Regions from separate parts of the Clostridium sp. Marseille-Q5894 genome, predicted to be linked through region 1. Evidence: predicted binding sites of a transcription regulator. Region 1 holds the regulator's gene; each other region holds the start of a gene.

Evidence for each region. The regulator HrcA, encoded in region 1, represses chaperone genes, less so after heat shock. The targets are predictions, from matches to a motif close to TGTTAGCACTCNNNNNNNNNGAGTGCTAACA.
Region 2: a site for HrcA is predicted at 1,726-1,756, ahead of htpG (molecular chaperone HtpG). Genes of this name have one in related genera too.
Region 3: a site for HrcA is predicted at 2,581-2,611, ahead of OC535_RS01085 (Hsp20/alpha crystallin family protein). Genes of this name have one in related genera too.
Region 4: a site for HrcA is predicted at 2,872-2,902, ahead of OC535_RS14085 (co-chaperone GroES). Genes of this name have one in related genera too.

What each region holds. Positions count from the first base shown of each region.
Region 1 covers NZ_CAMPPT010000002.1:10,502-15,872, reverse strand. The annotation lists gene dnaK (molecular chaperone DnaK) at 1-1,429, opposite strand, end outside; gene grpE (nucleotide exchange factor GrpE) at 1,446-1,991, opposite strand; gene hrcA (heat-inducible transcriptional repressor HrcA) at 2,003-3,043, opposite strand; gene OC535_RS02660 (hypothetical protein) at 3,201-5,371, opposite strand, start outside.
Region 2 covers NZ_CAMPPT010000002.1:628,613-633,983, reverse strand. The annotation lists gene OC535_RS05705 (HAD family hydrolase) at 1-29, shown strand, start outside; gene OC535_RS05700 (glycosyltransferase-like membrane protein) at 74-1,636, shown strand; gene htpG (molecular chaperone HtpG) at 1,776-3,665, shown strand; gene OC535_RS05690 (nitroreductase family protein) at 3,723-4,259, shown strand; gene OC535_RS05685 (heavy metal translocating P-type ATPase) at 4,363-5,371, shown strand, end outside.
Region 3 covers NZ_CAMPPT010000001.1:237,484-242,854, reverse strand. The annotation lists gene OC535_RS01100 (glycyl radical protein) at 1-425, opposite strand, end outside; gene OC535_RS01095 (glycyl-radical enzyme activating protein) at 610-1,503, shown strand; gene OC535_RS01090 (DeoR/GlpR family DNA-binding transcription regulator) at 1,520-2,269, opposite strand; gene OC535_RS01085 (Hsp20/alpha crystallin family protein) at 2,715-3,122, shown strand; gene OC535_RS01080 (DUF3307 domain-containing protein) at 3,926-4,669, opposite strand; gene OC535_RS01075 (SatD family protein) at 4,659-5,351, opposite strand.
Region 4 covers NZ_CAMPPT010000013.1:1,597-6,967, forward strand. The annotation lists gene OC535_RS14075 (SIR2 family NAD-dependent protein deacylase) at 1-843, opposite strand, end outside; gene groL (chaperonin GroEL) at 967-2,583, opposite strand; gene OC535_RS14085 (co-chaperone GroES) at 2,597-2,857, opposite strand; gene OC535_RS14090 (discoidin domain-containing protein) at 3,052-5,371, opposite strand, start outside.

The DNA of each region.
Region 1 (5,371 bases):
ATCCAGTTGAATTTTGAATTACAATAGATTGTTCTTTTTGTGTTTTTAAATCTTTAGCTTTAACATTTACAATACCATTAACATCAATACTGAATGTTACTTCAATTTGAGGTACTCCTCGAGGTGCTGGTTCGATTCCATCTAATTTAAATAAACCTAATTGTTTATTATCTTTAGCCATTGATCTTTCACCTTGTAAAACATTGATATCTACAGCAGGTTGATTATCAGCAGCTGTTGAGAAAATTTGTGATTTAGTAGTTGGAATAGTTGTATTTCTTTCAATCAATACAGTCATTACACCACCCATTGTTTCGATACCTAATGATAAAGGTGTAACATCTAATAATAATACATCTTTAACATCACCTTGAATAACACCACCTTGGATAGCAGCTCCCATTGATACTACTTCATCAGGGTTAACTGATTTATTTGGTTCTTTTCCTAATAATCTTTTAACTGATTCTTGAACTGCAGGAATACGAGTAGAACCACCAACTAATAATACTTGATGAATCTCAGTTGGATCCATACCAGCATCTTTTAATGCTTGACGTACTGGAATTTCAGTTTTAGCAACTAAATCACGAGTTAATTCATCAAATTTAGCTCTTGTTAATGTTAACTCTAAGTGTAAAGGTCCAGCAGCACCAGCTGAGATAAATGGTAATGAAATTTGTGTTTGCATTGTTCCAGATAAATCTTTTTTAGCTTTTTCAGCTGCTTCTTTAATACGTTGCATTGCCATCTTATCATTTGATAAATCAATACCTTGTTCTTTCTTAAATTCATCTACGATCCAGTTCATAACTTTTTGGTCGAAATCATCTCCACCAAGTTTGTTATCACCAGCTGTAGCTAATACTTCAAAAGTACCATCAGCTAAATCTAGGATAGATACGTCAAATGTACCTCCACCTAAGTCATATACTAATACTTTTTGTTCTTGATCTAATTTATCAAGACCAAATGCTAAAGCGGCAGCAGTAGGTTCGTTGATAATACGTTCTACTTCTAATCCAGCGATTTTACCAGCATCTTTTGTTGCTTGACGTTGTGCATCATTGAAATATGCAGGAACTGTAATAACAGCTTTAGTAACTGGTTCTCCTAAATATGCTTCAGCAGTGGCTTTTAAATTTTGAAGAATCATTGCTGAAATTTCCTGTGGTGTATAATCTTTTCCATTAACATGTTCTTTATGGCTTGTACCCATATGACGTTTTACTGACATTACTGTATCGGGATTTGTTACTGCTTGACGTTTAGCAGCTTCACCAACGATAATTTCACCATTTTTAAATGATACTACTGAAGGTGTTGTTCTGTTACCTTCAGGATTAGCGATGACTTTAACTTCACCGTTTTCCATAACACTGACACATGAATTTGTTGTACCTAAATCAATACCAATAATCTTACTCATAATAAATTCCTCCTATTTATTCACTTACTTTTACTAAAGATGCACGAATAACGCGATCTTTCAACATATATCCTTTTTGTAACTCTTCAACGATCATATTTGATTTAAAGTTATCATCTTTTACAGTCATTACTGCCTGATGGAAGTTTGGATCGAATTCTTCTCCTTCGGTTTTAATCACTTCAACCCCCTGTGATTGTAAAACCTGCATCAACTGATTATAAATCATTTCATATCCTTTTAAGAAATTCTTGATTTCATCACTAGGATTTTCAACTGCTAACGATCTTTCAAAATTATCAACCACTGGCAATAATTGTTCAATGAAAGACTGCATCATAAATTTCATTGTATTTGCATGTTCATTTTGTAATCTCTTTTTAAGATTTTCCATATCCGCAAATACTTTATAATAATCAGTTTTCCAAGTATTTACCTCTTCTTCCAAAGCTTTCAGCTGTTCTTCAACAGTAACATCTTCTTTTTCTTCATCATTTTCAACTGTTTCTTCAACAGTTTCTTCATCAACAGACTCTTGATCCACCATTTTTTCTTCAGCCATTACCTTCACCTCTATTCATCGTTTGAATCATCTGATTCATCAAAGAATGCTTGTTCAATATTCTTTGAAATATACTCTACTAACGAAACTACTTTTTCATAAGGCATTCTAGTTGGCCCTATAACTGAAATAGATCCTTTGGTTGTCGCTCCGGTTTTAAACGAAGCGGATATTACTGAAACATCATCAATATCATTGATTGGCGAATCAGTTCCAATTCTTACCGTTACTCCCTCATCGTCAGATAAAGGCTGTAAGGCATTCCATACTTGAGAGTTTTCAAATGCACTAACGATTCTTCTTAATTTATTTACATCATTATATTCTGGTTGATATAACATATTCTCTTTTCCAGAAAAATAAACATTGCTAGAAGCAAATCTTACAAATGCTTCTAGAAAAGCATTAAATAATTCTTCATGTTCTTTAACCTTTGCTGATAAGACTGGTTTAACATCACGTTCAAGTCTAAATACCACCTGATCGATCGGTGTTCCAACTAATAGATCATTCATAACATTGACACAGCTTACTAAATCATCAATATTATGATGACGATTTAAATCAAAGATTTTATTTTCAACATGACCCTGATTAGTAATAATAATAGCTGTAACTCGTTTATCATTTAACGGTACGATATTGATCTGCTGCAAAGTATCAGCACTTGAATCAGGTCCTAAAACTACTGATGTCAAATGTGTTAATTCGCTCAATATCTGACAGCTTTCATGAATTATTTCATCTAGGGTACGATGGCGATCACTAAATATTTGCGCCACTTGATTTTTCAATCCCTCATCTAAATCTCTTTTAGCAAGATTATTAACATAGAATCGATATCCTTCAATCGAAGGAATTCTTCCAGAAGAAGTATGGGTCTTTTCTAAATAACCATAGTCTTCAAGAAAACTCATCTCATTACGGATGGTTGCACTTGAATAAGGCAACTGATATTTTGTCATCAAAGCTTTTGACCCAACCGGTTCAGCCGTTTCAATGAACTCATCAACTATGCATTTAAAGATTAATAATTGCCTTGCTGTAAGCATCTTTTCACCACCCTTAGCACTCTTTCTTCCTTTGTGCTAAATACATTATACATCTTTTTTTAGCACTGTCAACACCTTTGTGCTAAAAAATGAAGAAGTTTTTAAATTATTTAATTTACAAAAAACAGCACAAGCTGTGCTGTTATTATATATTAGTTTAATTATTTTGATATTTTCTTTTTTTATTTATAACTAATAACATTGAAGCTAGTGCTAAGCTTACTAATGAATATTCTAAGTCTACTGAATCTCCTGTCTTAATACCTGCTGTTGTATCTCCTGCCTTTACTATACCATTTGTTATACTTTCATCTACAGTACTATTTGTCATTTCTGAATCAGTTGTTAATCCTATGATTGCACTATTTAATGTTTCATATGCTGCATCTACTTCTTCTTGGCTGGCATATTCATTTGCTATTGCCATATTAGCTTTTTCTAATGCTTCGCTCAATACTGACCATGTACTTGCACTGTAGTTTGCTGCGTTTAATCCGTTTGCTTTATTGATCAATTCATTCAACATATCTTTATTTGGTACTAATCTTAACCCAAAGTATGCTTTTGCCAAACCATCATATGCATCATTTACTTCATCCTGCATGACATTTTCATTAACTAAAACACTGTTGGCTGTTTCCAAAGCTGATGCAAATACACTCCATGTTGCACTTATATATAATGTTTCATCTTTTACATTTTTTCCAACTAATTCTACAAGTTTGCGTAAATCTGTTTTATCTCCTTTAATAAAATCCAACATTTGAATCGCATTTGCTAGACGGTTAAATGCTGCATCTACTGCTTCTTGACTAGCTGTAGCATCTGCTAATAATGCCTTTGCTTCTTCTAGCGCAACATTAAATTCATTTGCTACTGCCGGTACTACTTTTGTTAATTCTTCTTCACTTACATTATTTGCTATTTCTACAGCAATTTGTAATGCGGTTTTATCTGCAGGATCATTTATTTTTGATTGTTGTGCTAACCACTGCCATGCTGTCAAATCACCATCACGACATTGATTTTCAAAAAATAAAGTCCATGCCCAGTGTCCATCATATTGTAAAGGAATCGTACTAGTTCCCGTCGTATCTAAAACTGTAGGATCACTTGGATCTCCAAAAAATCTTCCAGTTACATCACTTGCATTGGTAAATTCTGAATAATGAAAAGCTGTAGCACCAATTTCTTGCATTTTTCTTACAATCGGAATTGATCCACGATAACTAGAACTATCTCCTAAAGTATATGTAGACCATACTGGAAAATCCTTTAAATATTCAAGCTGCTCTTCTGTTACATTATTAATGTTATATTCATGACACATAGGAAATGCTGCTGCGAAATAACCTATATGACTTAATACTAGATCATAAACCATATTACCACCATTTGAGCATCCACCAATAATAATACGATTAGAATCAATATCTGGATGTTCATTTACATATGTATCAATTAACTCAAACAAACTCACACGCCATCTTGAAGGTGTTGCTCCGGTTGTATAATTACCATTTTCATCAATTGGCCAACCATATCCTTCTGGACATTGTGGAACCAGCACATAGGCACCGCCAAAGCTACTTTGAAATTCATCACCGATAAGAGAAGTAACTTTATTTCCTAAATAAGCAATTTCAGGATTTGTTCCCCCTTCTCCTGAACCATGCAACCAGATAACTAAAGCATTTTTCTTGTTATCTTCAGCTGGTTTATATACTGCATAAGGTAGCACTCTACCATCAGAAGCACTAAATACTCCATTTTCAAACTCATCTACTTCTGGACAAATTTTTCCATCACCTTCCAAATCAATATTTTTATCAATAGTTAATTCATTAATAATTTGTCCATCAGCTGTTTGTAATTCACCATTCAATTGAATATCCAATTGATAAGGATCACACCAATTATTATACCCACTATAAATAAAAGCTGCTCCTTCACCATCTGAGGTTGGACTTACATACATTTCAATCGTAATATAATTTGAATCTTCAGATATCTTATTTCCTATTTCATCTGATGTATAAGCATCTAAAACTGTCCTTTGACTACTGCTAGTAACAACCGTCCATGAAGGGGTAAGCGTTGGCTTGGTTTCTATCACAGTAAATTCATCACTTTCATCACCAATTGAATTGCTAGCTACTTTTTCATTTAAATTAATAACTGATTTTTTTACAACCGGTCCCCAATCTTCGGGTACAACATAAGCTTTTTGAACCCCACTAACAGCAATTGATTCTTTAGCAAAAGCTGGTAAAGATGTTGCTGATAAAAGCACCATCGTACTCAAAAAGCCATAAAATATTTTCTTCT
Region 2 (5,371 bases), 620 kb from region 1:
ATGGTTTTGTTAATTTAGGAATAATTTAACAGTTATGGATTTAAAAATAGTAATGTAAAAACAGGTGATCATAATGCGTGATAAAGAAAATATTTCAAGCGTTTTTTATAAAATAATAATTGGATTATTTGGAATTATGATTTTAATGATTTTAGGAATGAATATTATATTTTCTCAAGGTATGGATTATGCATGTAAAAATAATGTAACTATGTCTAATGGGGTATTGTTGATTTTAGGAATAATAGGGGTACTAGTCTTGGGGACGATTTATAATATCTTTTTTAGAAGACGTATTAATAAATTATCTAAAAGAGAATGTAATATCTTACTAATTGTTGCCTGTATTATTTTATTAATTATTCAATTATATATAGCTTATAATATTTATTTTTTATCGGGGTGGGATGTTTCTATTTTAAGAAATACTTCAACTGATTTAGCGAATCAGCAGCTTTTAAATTCGCAGTATGTAAATTATGGTTATTTTACAAGATATCCTAATAATGTCTTTTTAACATTTATCTTTACAATAATTAAAGAAGTCGCGATATTTTTAAAAATAGAAAATCTTGATTTTTCACTAGTTGTAATAAGTGTTTTATTGGTGAATATCTCAGCTTGGTTTATTACTAAAAGTGCTGCAATTATTTTTAAAAATAGATATTATTCAGTTTTAACATTGTTTATTTATAGTATTTATATTGCTTTATCACCATGGATAACAATTCCTTATTCAGATAGTTATTCAATTATTTTTACCACAGCAGTTTTATATTTTTATTTAAATCGAAAGAATATGAATGAATATTTAGCCTGGAGTTTAATTTTTATCTTATCATTGATTGGCTATTTAATTAAACCAACCTGTATCATTATTTTAATTGCAATCATGTTAGTGGAATTTTGGAAATTTGTTTTTTATAGTAATAAGCGAAAATTAAGATGTACTAGATTTTTATTAGTATTACTTTCTTGTATGATAGTTTTTTTAACTATTAAAAATTATTCTAATAATTATATTGGTTATGAAGAAAACGAAGCTGATGCTTTTCCACTTACCCATTTTTTGATGATGGGGATGAATCCAGTTACAAAAGGTGTTTATTATGAAGATGATGTGATGTATACAGCTTCGTTTATTGGAAAAGAAGAAAAAATCAAAGCTAATTTAGAAATGGTAAAAAAAAGATTAGAAGATTATGGCATTTCTGGATATTTTAAATTATTAGGTGAGAAGTTGATGACTAATTATAATGATGGTACTTTTGCTTGGAGTGTTGAAGGCGGTTTTTATCTTACTGTTTTAGAAGCACCTAATAATTCTAGTGCTAAAATATTGCGAGATATTTATTATTATGATGGCTTATACTACAAAAGTTATGCAACCTATCAGCAAAGTATTTGGATAACGATTTTATTTTTTATTCTGCTTGCAGTTAAAAGAATTGTTAATACTGATAAAAGGGATATTTATGTAATTGTTCTGGCAATTATTGGAATCACTTTATTTTTACTATTATTTGAAGCAAGAGCCAGATATTTATTTTTATATTCACCATATTATATTTTGTTAGCAGTTATCGGAATTCAAAGTTTTATTGCGTTTATGCATAAAAAACTGAGTTCAAAATAATAAATGTTTATTAAATATAAAGTTTAGCAAAAAAATTTAAAAAACTAGCACTCGGGGGTTGACAGTGCTAAGGTGTTGTATTAAAATAGCTTTAGCACAAAAGAAAGATGAGTGCTAATATAAGAATGGAGATGTAATTATGGCTGAAAAGAAACAATTCAAAGCGGAATCAAAAAGATTATTAGATTTAATGATTAATTCTATTTATACACATAAAGAAATTTTTTTAAGAGAGTTAATTTCTAATGCAAGTGATGCAAGTGATAAATTATATTATAAAGCACTTACTGAAAATATTTCATCAATTAATCGTGATGATTTGAATATCGAAATTGGTTTAGATAAAGATAAACGTGTTTTAACAATTAAAGATCATGGAATCGGGATGGATAAAGATGAATTAGAAACTCATTTAGGTACGATTGCTAATAGTGGATCTTTTGAGTTCAAGAATGAAAATGATCATGATGATATTGATATTATTGGACAATTTGGGGTTGGTTTCTATGCCGCTTTTATGGTTGCTAAAAAAGTAGAAGTAATTTCTAAAAAATATGGTAGTGATCAGGGACATACTTGGGTATCTGAAGTTAGTGATGGTTATGAAATTTTTGAAACAGATGTTAGTGAACATGGAACAACGATCAAATTATATTTAAAAGATAATACTGAAGATGAAAATTATGATGAATATGTAAACCAATATCATATTCGTGATTTAGTAAAGAAATATTCTGATTATGTTCATTATCCAATTAAAATGGATATGACTGTTTCTAAGAAAAAAGAAGATAGTGATGAATATGAAGATGTAATTGAAAATCAAACATTAAATTCTATGGTTCCTTTATGGAAAAGAAATAAAAAAGATATTACAGATGAAGAATACAATGAGTTCTATAAAGATAAATTTAATGATTTCAATGATCCATTGAAAGTAATTCATACTCGTGTTGAAGGTAATGTGTCATATGATTCAATATTATTTATTCCTTCTAAGCCACCGATGAATTATTATTCAAATGAGTATGAAAAAGGACTACAATTATATTCACGCGGTGTCTTTATTATGGATAAAGCTAGTGAATTAGTACCTGAACATTTTAGATTTGTTAAAGGATTAGTAGATTCTGAAGACCTATCATTAAATATCTCACGAGAAATGTTACAGCATGACCGTCAACTAAAGGTGATTGCTGATAAGATTGAAAAGAAGATCCAAAGTGAATTAGAAACAATGCTTAAAAAAGATCGTGAAAAATATGAAGAATTTTTTGATAGCTTTGGTTTACAGTTGAAATTTGGTATTTATAATAGTTATGGAATGTTAAAAGAAAAACTTCAAGATCTATTATTATATTATTCTAGTAAAGAAGAAAAACTTATTACATTGGCTCAATATGTTGAAAATATGCCTGAAGGACAAAAAGAAATTTATTTTGCAAGTGGTGAAACTAGAGAAAAGATTGCTACTTTACCACAAGTGGAGCTAGTTAAAGATAAAGGTTATGATGTCTTATATTTAACTGACAATGTTGATGAGTTCTGTTTCCAAATGATGCGAGATTATAAAGAAAAACCATTTAAATCTGTAGCTCAAGGTGATTTAGATATTGAAACAGAAGAAGAAAAGAAACAATTAGAAAAGACTAATGAAGAAAATAAAGATTTATTGACAGCAATCAAAGATTCATTAGGTGATAAAGTTGTCGATGTTAAAGTATCTTCACGTTTAAAATCACATCCAGTATGCTTAGTATCAAGCGATGGGGTATCATTTGAAATGGAAAAGGTTTTAAATCAAATGCCTGAAGGTAATAATGTTAAAGCAGGAAGAATTTTAGAAATCAATCCAAATCACGATATTTTCAATGCGATGAAAAAGGTTTATGAAAATAACAAAGATAAAGTTGGAGACTATGCAAGTATTTTATATGATCAAGCATTATTGATTGAAGGATTCTCAATTGATAATCCAGTTGAATTCTCAAATAAAATTTGTGATTTAATGATTGAATTAAATAAATAATAAATAGGCTAATAATTAGCCTATTTATGCTATAATAGTAAAAAAAGGGGAATAAAAATGGAATTAGAAAGTGTTATTGAACAACGTCGTAGTATTAGAAAATATAAAAATGAAACTGTTGATTTAGAAAAAATCAAACAAATCATTCAAGCAGGAATCGAAGCACCATCTTGGAAAAACAGTCAGACAGCGCGATATCATGTAATTAGCTCAAAAGAATTATTAGGAACTTTTAAAAACAAATGCTTACCAGAGTTTAATCAAGAAAACTGTAAAGATGCACCTGTTTTGATCGTTACTACTTTTGTTAAAGATCGTTCTGGTTTTGAACGAGATGGTAGTCCTAGCAATGAGTTGGCTAATGGCTGGGGTTGCTATGATTTAGGACTTCATAATCAAAATATGATTTTAAAAGCAACAGAATTAGGATTGGCAACTTTGATCATGGGAATACGTGATGAGAAAAAAATCAGAGAAATGCTAAATATTCCTACAGAAGAAATAATTGTTGCTGTTATTGCATTAGGCATTGGTGATATTGAACCTGATCGTCCGAAACGTAAATCAGTTGCGGAGGTTGCAACATTTTATTAACTATTACTTTTTGTAATAGTTTTTTTATGCATTTCTTTTGCAATTTCTAAGATTATCATTTATACTATAATCGTACCCCCTAGGGAGGGGTAAGGAGGGAAATATGAAACAGAAATATAGTGTTAAAGGAATGACATGTTCTGCTTGTGAAAACCACGTTTATAATAGTGTTTGTAAATTACCAGGGGTCAATAATGTAGAAGTAAATTTATTGACTAATTCGATGAATGTTGATTATGATGAAGGTAAAGTTAGTGATACCCTGATTATTAAGGCTGTAAATGATGGTGGCTATCAAGCGAGTTTGTTTGATGAGAGTTTAGTAGATAATGATGATTTAAGTGATTTAAAAAAACGTCTTATTTATTGTTTTATTGCTTTAGCTTTATTGATGTACGTTTCGATGTCATCGATGTTTAATTATCCAATACCTGCTTTTATTAGAGAAAATAGTTATATTAATTTTGCTTTACAGACTATTTTTTTAATTCCGATTTTAATTTTGAAGAAAGATTATTTTATTAACGGCTTTAAGAATTTGATTCATTTAGATCCAACGATGGATTCATTGATTGCCTTAGGCTCAGGTGCGGCAATTATATATAGTTTATATTCTTTAGTTTTGAGTCTAACTGGTTCAATGATGGAAATGCATTTGGTTCATAATATATATTTAGAATCAGCAGGAATGATCGTTACTTTAATCAGTTTTGGTAAATATTTAGAAGCAAAATCAAAAAAGAAAACAACAGATGCCATAAGTCGATTATTAGAGTTAGCACCTGATGTAGCGTGTCGAGTAAATGATGGAAATGAGGAAATCGTTAAGATTTCTGAGCTCAAAATCAATGATCACGTTTTAGTCAAAGCTAATGAAACGATTCCCGTTGATGGAAAGATCATTCAAGGATTTAGTTCAGTTGATGAATCAATGATCACGGGAGAAAGTTTACCGGTTGAAAAAGAAGTTGCTAGTTTAGTAATTGGAGGAACAAATAATCTTCAGGGAAGTTTTATATATGAGGTAACTAAAACAGTTGAAGATAGTACTTTAGCTAAAATAATCGAGTTAGTTGAAGAAGCCTCTAGTTCCAAAGCACCAATGACAAGAA
Region 3 (5,371 bases), on a different contig from region 1:
TCAGGAAGCAAAGCACCACCTTTTGATCTTAAATTATTATTTTCCCAAAATGGTGCAATTGAACGCAAATCTTCTTTTGTTTTTTCAGTAATATAAAAAACATCACCATCTCGCTTTTCGAACAAATCCAATTCATCTAAAACAAATTCTAATGTATATTCAGGAAAAATTGGTGCATCTTTATTAGAAGCTGCCTGATTCCCTACGATAAGGGTTTCATCTTCAATATAAATGGACATCTTTTCTAAAATATTTTTTAACATCAAAGCTCGTTTCATAACGGCTGGTTGATTTTGATTCAGTTTGTATGCTTCTGTTGCAAGCAATGCGCGTTGAGCACAAATATAGGGCTTTTTATCCAAAACTTTTTCTCTAAACTCATTCATTCTTGGGGTTAAATCTCCAAAATGGGCAACATTTTTCATTTTCATCCTCCTTATTTCATTTGAAATTATTTATATTTTCAATTACAATTATATATTATCATAAACAGCTTTTGTGTCAATATAGATTTTTTAATTAAAAGATATTTTACTTTCATTCGTAATTATTATTTACATTTAAAATAACGAATGTTATCATATAAATATAAAAAAGGAGACAGTACTTATGGAAGGGATAATATTTAATATTCAAAAATTTAGTATTCATGATGGTCCCGGTATTCGTACAACCATCTTTTTCAAGGGTTGTCCTTTAAAATGTGGCTGGTGTTCAAATCCTGAATCACAACTTGAAAAAATTCAAATTTTATATGATCAAAAAAAATGTATTCATTGTCAATCTTGTATCAATGCCTGTCAACATAAAGCAATTCAAATGATCAACGATAAAATCATAATTGATCACCAAAAATGTACTAGTTGTTTATCATGTGTTGACAGTTGTTTTCAAAACGCTTTAGATTATGAAGGTGAAAACAAGAAAATAACTGAAATTGTGAAGATTTGTTTACAAGATAAAGATTTTTACGAAGAATCTAACGGAGGAATTACTATTTCTGGAGGCGAAGGAATGAGTCAACCTGCCTTTTTAAAAGAATTAGTTAAAGAACTAAAAAAACACGATTTACATCTAGCAATCGAAACGACCGGTTATGTTCAACCTAATATTTTTAAAGAATTAGCCCCTATGTTTGATTTAATATTATTTGATATTAAACACTATGATTCTTATCAACATTTTCTTGGTACAAACGTCCATAACGAATTAATTATTCAAAACTTGAAATGGGCAGTTAAGCAAAAGATTGAAATCTTGCCAAGAATTCCAGTCATTCCTGACTTTAATGCATCATTGGATGATGCTAAAGGTATCGCTAAGCTTTTAACAGAAGTTCAATTATCAAAAGTACAACTTTTGCCATTTCACCAATTTGGTGAAAAAAAATATGAATTATTGAATCGTGAATATCGTTTTAAAAATAAAAAAGCCCTTTATCCTGAAGATTTACAAGAATACCAGCAAATCTTTTTAGATAAAGGAATCGATTGTTTTTTTTAGGAGTGATACTCCTTTTTTATTCAGTTTTAAAAATCTCTATATTCTGTTTATGTAAATAATCTTCCACTTCTTTAGGTATATTTGCATCAGTATATAGATAATCAATATCATGGATATCAACCAGATTGACAACACCCTTTTGATGGAATTTTACTGAATCAGTTACAATAATAACATGTTCCGCCTGCTTAGCCATATCACGTACCGCCTCACTTCGCATATAATCATTACCAGTAAAACCACTTTTTTCACTAAATCCATCAGTCCCGATGAATAATTTATCAACAAAAAAAGTTTCAGCACATTTTTTCATGATCGGCCCAACCATTACTTGAGACTCGTTTTGATATTCTCCACCTAATAAGATAATTTTTACAGTACCCATTTTTCTTATATAATCAGCAATAAACGCAGAATTCGTAATAATTGTCACATCTTTTTTAGTATGGGCTATTTCTAAGGCAACAAGAGCACAGCAAGATCCTGATTCGATCATTACCGTTTCCCCATTTTCAATAGTTTCTACAGCAAGTTTAGCAATTTTTTGTTTACTATCATAATGATACGCTAAGCGATTATTAATATCATCACTATCATTTAAAGTTGCATAGCCATGCTCTCTAAGAAGAACCCCACTATTTTCCAATATCGCTAAATCTTTTCTAATCGTCACTTGAGACACTCCCAGTATTTGCGAAAGCTTGCTAACTTCTATTTTTTTTCTTTTAGTCAATAACTCTAATATTTGAGTATGTCTTTTATTCATAATAACTTTATATCCTTTCTACCTGCCGATCCAAAGTCTATCTAATTATGAATAAACGCTTGTTTCTGTAGGCAATCATTTTAATTAATCTATAAAAAACAAACTGTAAGCTTTACCACTTTACAAAATTATAAACCGCAGTATCTTCTCTTTATTTGCCAAAGCAGCAAAAACTAACAATTTACTTTAAATTTAGCAATGATTTTCTTTTATCATCGTCTTTTCTATATAAGAATATCATATTAAAATTTCGTTTACAACAAAAAAGGGTTTCATAATATCGTTATAAGATTTCATAAAAAATCATTAATTTTTAGCACTCAGGCGTTGACAGTGCTAAAATAAGTGCTATAATATAAGTGTAGTTAAGGAAAGGACCTTAACGAGGTAAATAATTTTATATCCCAGCGTAAAACTACTGAGATAAAGAAAGAGGCGATGTTTTATGAAATTTTTACCTATTATGAATGATGTATTTGATGATTTATTTTATGATTCTTTTAAAAATTATTCTAACGTGAATGCTATGCGCACAGATATCTGTGAACAAAATGATCAATATTTACTAAACATGGAACTTCCTGGATTTAAAAAAGAAGATATTCAAATGGAATTAAAGGATGGTTATCTATTAGTTAGTGCTACTAGAAATGCAAATACTGAAGAAAAAGATGACCAAGGTCATGTAATTAGACGTGAACGTTACAGTGGAAGCTGTAGTCGTAGTTTCTATGTCGGAGATATTAAACAAGAAGATGTTAAAGCTTCATTTGATAATGGTGAATTAAAGATTACAATTCCTAAAAACACTGTTAAACAAGTTGAAGAAAAGAAATATATATCTATTGATTAAAGCCAATTTGCATTGGCTTTTTTTATTTATAAAAAATCATACTAATAAATCAAAATATTGATAAATCCTAATTAAATAAAAATAATGAAACCATTACAATTATATATGTTTATCCAAAGTCATATTCAACTCTCATTTTATCAAAGTTCCCATCAACAAAGATAGGAACTTTATTTTATAAATAAAATTGTATTTTCTTTCACAAATACTTGCATATTCAAATTATCTAACAGATGATTAATCTATTTAATAATCTTTTACAGAAAAACAGCAGCATCTTTAAACAGTCATCTTTTAAGAAAAACACAAGCTGTCAAAACACTCATGATAAGATTTATTTCAATTCGTTATAACGCTTATTACATTAATCTCTTTAATTATAAAGATTTCCAAAAGAAAATAACCATCCAACGCCAATTGTAATGGTTATTTCTTTTAAATAACTTTCACTTGAGGACAACCGTTTATCGATAGTCCTTTTCTCATTTATAATATACTATAAAATATCGAAAACATCAATAATATTAACATTTCTTACTTTATCCGCTCATAGTTGATATCACTTTGCATTTTACTTGAGAATTATGTTCGTTAATTTTTCTGCTTTATTGCTATTCAGCATAACTTAAAAGTTCTTACATCAATAAGCTCTTAAAAATCCAGGATAATCTTAAATCTTTCTTCGTACTATTTTATTAGCATTTAAATAATTATAAAAACACAGTAGAATAAAGTAATTTTGTTGCATTGTTAAAGCAACGTAGACCATTATATCAAAACATTTAATATTTTATCCTCACCATTTAAATTATAGAAATCATTAAAACACAAATAGTACTCAATAATGTTCCCAATAAATAATATTCAGCAAACTCTTTATCCTCTGATATTTTATTATATCTCGCTATCGATTTAGCTGTTAACACTAATCCAACTGAAGAATATTGTTCAATTAGTAAGAAAAATAACATAATAATCCTTTCAATAGTACCAATCATCCTTCCCGCTTTTTTTGTATTCTTAATATTATCATCTTCTTTACTTACGGGCTTATATGATTGCATTATATTAACTATCAAGATATTTGTTGGTTTATGTACAAGAAGTATTTGGACAATTAGAATAATTATAGACTGAATAGAAATTCCAACAATATTTAATATATTTAAAAGCATTAGATTATATCGATAATTTTCTCCTGATTTTATCATAAAGTAAGAAAGTATCATTAATATAGCGATATGAATAATTTGATCGATTATAAAAATATACTTTTGATATTTTCTTATAAATTCCTTTTTCTTTAAGAAATATTTTATTGCATCTACTAAAAAATGAGAAATTATAATTATCTCTAAATATATATTTTCAATATTTTGACAGATCAATTTAGCTACAATTAAAGTTATCAATCCATAAATCACACTATGAATGAATACATATTTAAAATTGTCTTCCTTTTTTCTTGCTAAAGACTCAGTCTGAAAATAAAAATCAGATAAGATATGTGCAAGTAAAAATATAATCAGTATTTCTTTATAAGTCATTATCACCCTTTACCTCACTTAATATTTTATTAACAGAATCAAAGGCGTCTTTATATACATAAAAATGAGTTTTAGACAAAATCTGTTGAATATTGGATTGAGTAACATTAAAATATTGTGCTGTTTCAGTTTGATTTTTCTTTTCAAATAAAACATAATCAACAACTTCTCTTTGCCTTTTTGTCCACCCCTCTTCGATGCTATACATGAGTTTTAAAATAGAATTTAATGATAATTCTTGTAAAGGATTATCTCCATCTATTTTAATTTGCACATCACCAAATGTACGTTCATTTTTCTTCTCTAATATTTTAAGATTTTCTATACTATCTCGTGCTTTATAATATCCCGGTCCATCTGCACCAATAGATATTTTAGAATTAATTTCTGTAGTAATCGCTCCAACCCCAATACCAAATCTTATTTTTATAGGATAAGAGCCCCTTTTTATATATTGAATTATATCCATAATATTTTTCCCAGAATGCAGCAGCCCTTGAAATTCGTCTCCCAAAGTAATTGTAAAGTTAGAAGCTATTGAATCAGAATATATTTCATTTATTTCACTTAATACTTTATTTAATTTGTTTTGAAAAACTTTTCGCTCTTCAATACTTTTTGATTTCTTAATATCACCTATAATAGCAATATATGGATTAAAATTATTAAAGACAAAAAACACATGCTCCACCTCCTCGTATT
Region 4 (5,371 bases), on a different contig from region 1:
TACAGCTTCATGTTTATTATTAGGATAACAAATCACACGAATATGATAATCTTCTGCAAGTTGTTTAATTCGTTCATCCATCTCATCTTCTTTACATGAGATAATACCATAATGACCAATACCTGCTTCAGTGATCATTTTTAATACTTCGAGCGTTCGATCTTTTTCTAAACTACAGCCTAAAAATAACATTATATTGTTTGTAAAACACTTTTTTAGTTCTTTAACTAATTGACTATCTTTTGTATATTTTTCATCATATTGCTTTTTAGTAAAAATTATTGAACTATAATCAATTGCTTTTTTTTGAATTTCTCCATGTACTTTATATATCACCGGTCTATTTTTTTGCCCTAAATATTGATTAATTAATTCAGGCTTCCCTGGTAATAAAACTGGCATATTCAAATCATTTAAAACTTGTCGATATACATTTTCAATTATTAAGTCATAGTTAGTTGTTATTACAGCGCCCTTAAATATATATGGTAATAAATAAACACTTTGCTTATATAAACTATTGATTTCTTCTTCTAATTTATTTGCTGAAAATACTGATAAAAGATCATTAGCTAAATTATGTTTACCCCTTTTATCTTCAATTTCTTGAGCCGCATCTTCAAGAAGTCCTTTATCTATCAGTGCCTTTATTTCTTCTCTAGTATTTTTATTATTAATAAATGCTGTAAGATCTTCTAATGCTTTTTTCCATAGCGGATATGCAAAAGCAGATAATCCCGCTCCAACAAAGGGAACAATACTATTTAAGTTATCTTTTATTTCATTAAATATTATTTTATTCGTTTTACAATAATTCATGATATCTTCAAACGTTAGCCCCATATATTATCCCTCCTTAAGATCCTTTACTTAATTGTATCATGAATTATTAATATTCTGTATAAAAAAGGGAATTAGTAACATTAACTAATTCCCTTTCGTTTATATTTATGATTATTTCTATAATTAGTACATTCCACCAGGCATAGCAGGAGTTTCGGGTTCATCAGACTTGATTTCTGCTACTCCAACTTCTGTAGTGATAAATAACGCTGAAATACTAGCAGCATTCAATAATGCACTACGTGTTACTTTAGTTGGATCAATAATACCTTCTTCAAACATATCAACCCATTTACCAGCTTTAGCATCAAAACCAACGTTTTTAGCAGCGTTCTTTTGTCCATCAACAATATCTTCTGCATTATATCCTGCATTTTCAGCAATTTGACAAATTGGTGCCAACAAGGCTTCCATTACAATATTGATACCTTTTTGAACATCTACATTTTCATCTTTTAATACTGGTTTTAATTCATTATAAGCTTCTACTAAAGCAGCTCCACCACCGATAACGATTCCTTCAGCAACTGCAGCTTTGGTAGCATTTAAAGCATCTTCGATTCTTAATTTCTTTTCTTTTAATTCACTTTCTGTAGTAGCTCCCACTTTAATTGTAGCTACGCCATTTGTTAATTTACCAAGACGTTCTTGATATTGTTTTTTATCATAATCACTAGTTGTATTAGCAATTCTTGTTTTGATTTCTTCGATACGTTCTTTCAATTCATCACTAGCATCGTTACCACTGATCATTGTTGTATTATCTTTAGTAACAATTACTTTTTTGATCGTACCTAACTCTTCCAATTTCATTTCTTCTAATTTCATATTTAATTCTTTGTTATAGAATTTTGCATTTGTTAAAGCGGCAAGATCTTGAAGCATTTCTTTTTGATTATCACCAAATCCTGGAGCTTTAGTAGCAACTACATTGAAAGTACCTCTTAGTTTATTTAATACTAATGTTGAAATAACTTCATTTTCAAAATCTTCAGCAATTAATAATAATGGCTTATTAACTTGAAGTACTTGTTCCAATACAGGTAAAATTTCTTGAATATTACTAATTTTATGGTTAGTTACTAAAACATAAGGATTTTCCAATTCAACTTGCATCTTTTCACGATCAGAAACCATGTATGGAGATACGTATCCTTTATCATACTGCATACCTTCGCTAATTTCTAATTCATTATCAAAACCATTACTTTCATCAACATTTATAATTCCATCACGACCAACTTTATCCATTGCTTCAGCAATTAAATCACCAATTTCTTTGCTTCCGGCAGATATTGTTGCAACACTAGCCACATCATTACTAGTCTCTACTTTACGTGAATTCTTTAAAATAGTTTTAGCAACTTCTTTACTTGCATATTCAATTCCTTCTCGCATTAATACTGGATTACATCCTTTATCAACTGCTTTGATCCCATTATTGATCATATTACGAGCAAGAATAGTCGCTGTAGTAGTACCATCACCAGCAACATCATTAGTATTATTGGCTACTTCATATACTAATTTAGCACCCATGTTTTCAAATTTATCTTCTAATTCAATTTCTTTAGCAATACTTACACCATCATTAGTAATTAATGGTGAACCATAACTTTTCTCTAAAACAACATTACGTCCTTTAGGTCCTAAAGTAACACATACAGCATCCCCAAGAATATTAACACCTTTTAACATCGCCTTACGGGCATCACTTGAAAATCTAACTTCTTTACTCATAACAAATTACCTCCTAAGCAATATAAGCTAAAATATCTTTTTCACTAATTACAATATAATCTATCTCATCAATCTTAATATCTGTTCCTGAATATTCTTTATATACTACTTTATCATTTTCTTTAATTTCTGCTTTGCATTCAGGTCCCACAGCAACAACAGTTGCTACACTTGGAATCTTTTTAGTTTCGGTTGTTAAAATAATCCCACTTGATGTCTTATTTTCTACTTCTTCTTTTTTTAAAATAACATTATCATGTAATGGCTTAATCATTTTAATCACTCCTTTTTTAGCACTTGCCATTTCTAAGTGCTAAAACCATTATACTCTATTTTAGCACTTTGTCAACACAAGTGCTAAAATAATTTAAAATTTTTACATATATAATCTATTATAAAATTATTTAAAATATACTAAATTAGGGTACCTCAACATAGGTACCCTAATAATATATAAATTTCTTTAAACTATTTATTTTTTTCTTTCTTTTTCTTACTACCATAGAAAACAATAGATGCTGCTGCTAATCCTGCAAATGGATATAACATACTTGTTGTATCACCAGTAGCCACACTTGTTGTTTTATCACCAGCTTTTACTGGATTATTTGCTTCTAATCCGGCCATTGCTTTTGTTAAAACTTCTTTAGCATTATCTACTTCTGCCTGGGTTGCTTCTGGGTCATTTAATACAGCATTTGCTTTTTCCAATGCTTCTACCACTACTGACCATGTCTTAGCACTGTAATTTGCCGCATTTAAGCTATTTGCCTTATTGATCAATTCTTGTAATAGGTCCTTATTTGGAATCAATCTTAAGTCTAAGTATGCTCTGATCAATGCTTCATATGCATTATCTACTGCTTCTTGTGTCGCATTTGGATCTTCTAATACGGCTTTAGCATTTGCCATTGGTTCTACTAAGTTAGCAACACTTCCTTCTGTATATAGACTCTTATCTAAGCCATTTACTTTGTCATATGCTTCTTGTAATCTTGTTTTATCTACTTTGATTACTAAGTTTCCAATTGCATCTTTTAAGTTATTTAATACTTCTACTACTTCATATTCTAATGCATTTTCATCATTCATGACAACACTAGCAGCATCTAAGGCTTCTTTAAATGCTGTCCATGAAGCTGGTGTGTAGTTTTCTTCTACATAATTATTTGCTTCATTGATCAAGGCTTCTAAAGCACTCTTATCACCTTTTACAAATTCCAACATATGAATTGCTGTTGATAAACGTGTAAATGATGCATCAATTACAACTTGACTAGCATTTACATCAGCTAAAATAGTTTGAGCTTCTTCTAAAGCAGCATTAAATTCATTAACTACCGCTGGTACAACATTATCTAAAGCTCCTTGAGCTTTTAATGTATTAGCCGTATCTACCGCTATTTGTAATACTGTTTTATCTGTTTCTAATTCTGTATCAACTTCTACCAAATTATTAATTGCTGTACTTAGTGTCTCGATTGCTGTAGCAATTTCAGCTTCTGTAGCATCTTCTTTATCAAGAATTTGATTAGCTAACGCTAAAGCTTCACTATATGCTTGCCAGCTTGCTTCAGTATAATATTCTTCTTCATAATTTTCAGTAGTATTAACTAGTTTTCTTAAATCAGCTTTATTATCAATTTGACGAACTGTAAATTCAGCTGCAGCTGCAAATTGTTGTGTACCAACACCAGTTCCTGCTAAAGCTACGAATTTAACATAACGGGCATTTACAGCATCAAAAGCAATACTCTTTAATGTTGAATTAGCTGCTAAAGTTCCTTCTGAAACTTTTGTATATTCATCAGTTTCATTTTCTTTAACATATAATTCGTATTGGGTAATATGACCATTACTTCCAGTTTGTCTTGGTAAATAATCAAATTGATTAATATTATACACTTTATTCATATCAATTTCCACAGTTGCCGGTAGTGCTTGATATGGTGTGTAATTAGAATGCCAGAAAGTACTTGGATCATTATCAAACGCTAATGAAACAGGTCCTTCTGATCCAGCAAGCGGATTTTGATTATCTGATGTTACAGTAAAGTTTTTACTATCGATTATTGTATAATCCTGACTAGCAGTACTTCCGGTAGATGAAACAACAAGATTATCGATTACCCCTTTGAATGAACTTGTTTTACTTCCGATTCTTTCTAATGGTAAGATCATCGTCGCATATTTACCACCAGTTGCACTATTAGATAAAGTATCTACTAATACCCCATCAACATATAATTCTGCTTTATTTTGATATCCTTTGATTTCTAATTTTACCCAAGTATCTTTTGGTAAAGTATAATCAAATGAATAATCATAACCAATTCTTGAGAATCCTACTTTACCCGTATCTTCTTGAGCCATCTTAATTGATCCTTTATCAGATTCAAATAAGATTTGTTCACCTTGAGCATCTGGATCCATTTTTACCCAGAAAGAAGCACTATTAGTTGGCCCCATATTATCAATCGGTGTTTCAATATAACTTTCACCACCATTTAATTGTAATCCCTTAGAGAATTTACCAGTTACAGTAGCAACATTTTTCTTAGTAACAGCATTATAACTATTTCCAGATTTATCAGTAATATCTTCTTTATTAAAATCATAATTAATTACTGTATCACTAACAGATTTAACCTTATCAAATGGATTACTATTTGGTGCATCTTCTAATTTATCTGTCACTTGTACTAGTTCACTATAACTTAAGTCTTCACCATCACCCCATAACTTAGATGACATCGCAGGTAGAGCTGCTGCAAAACGATCATAAATA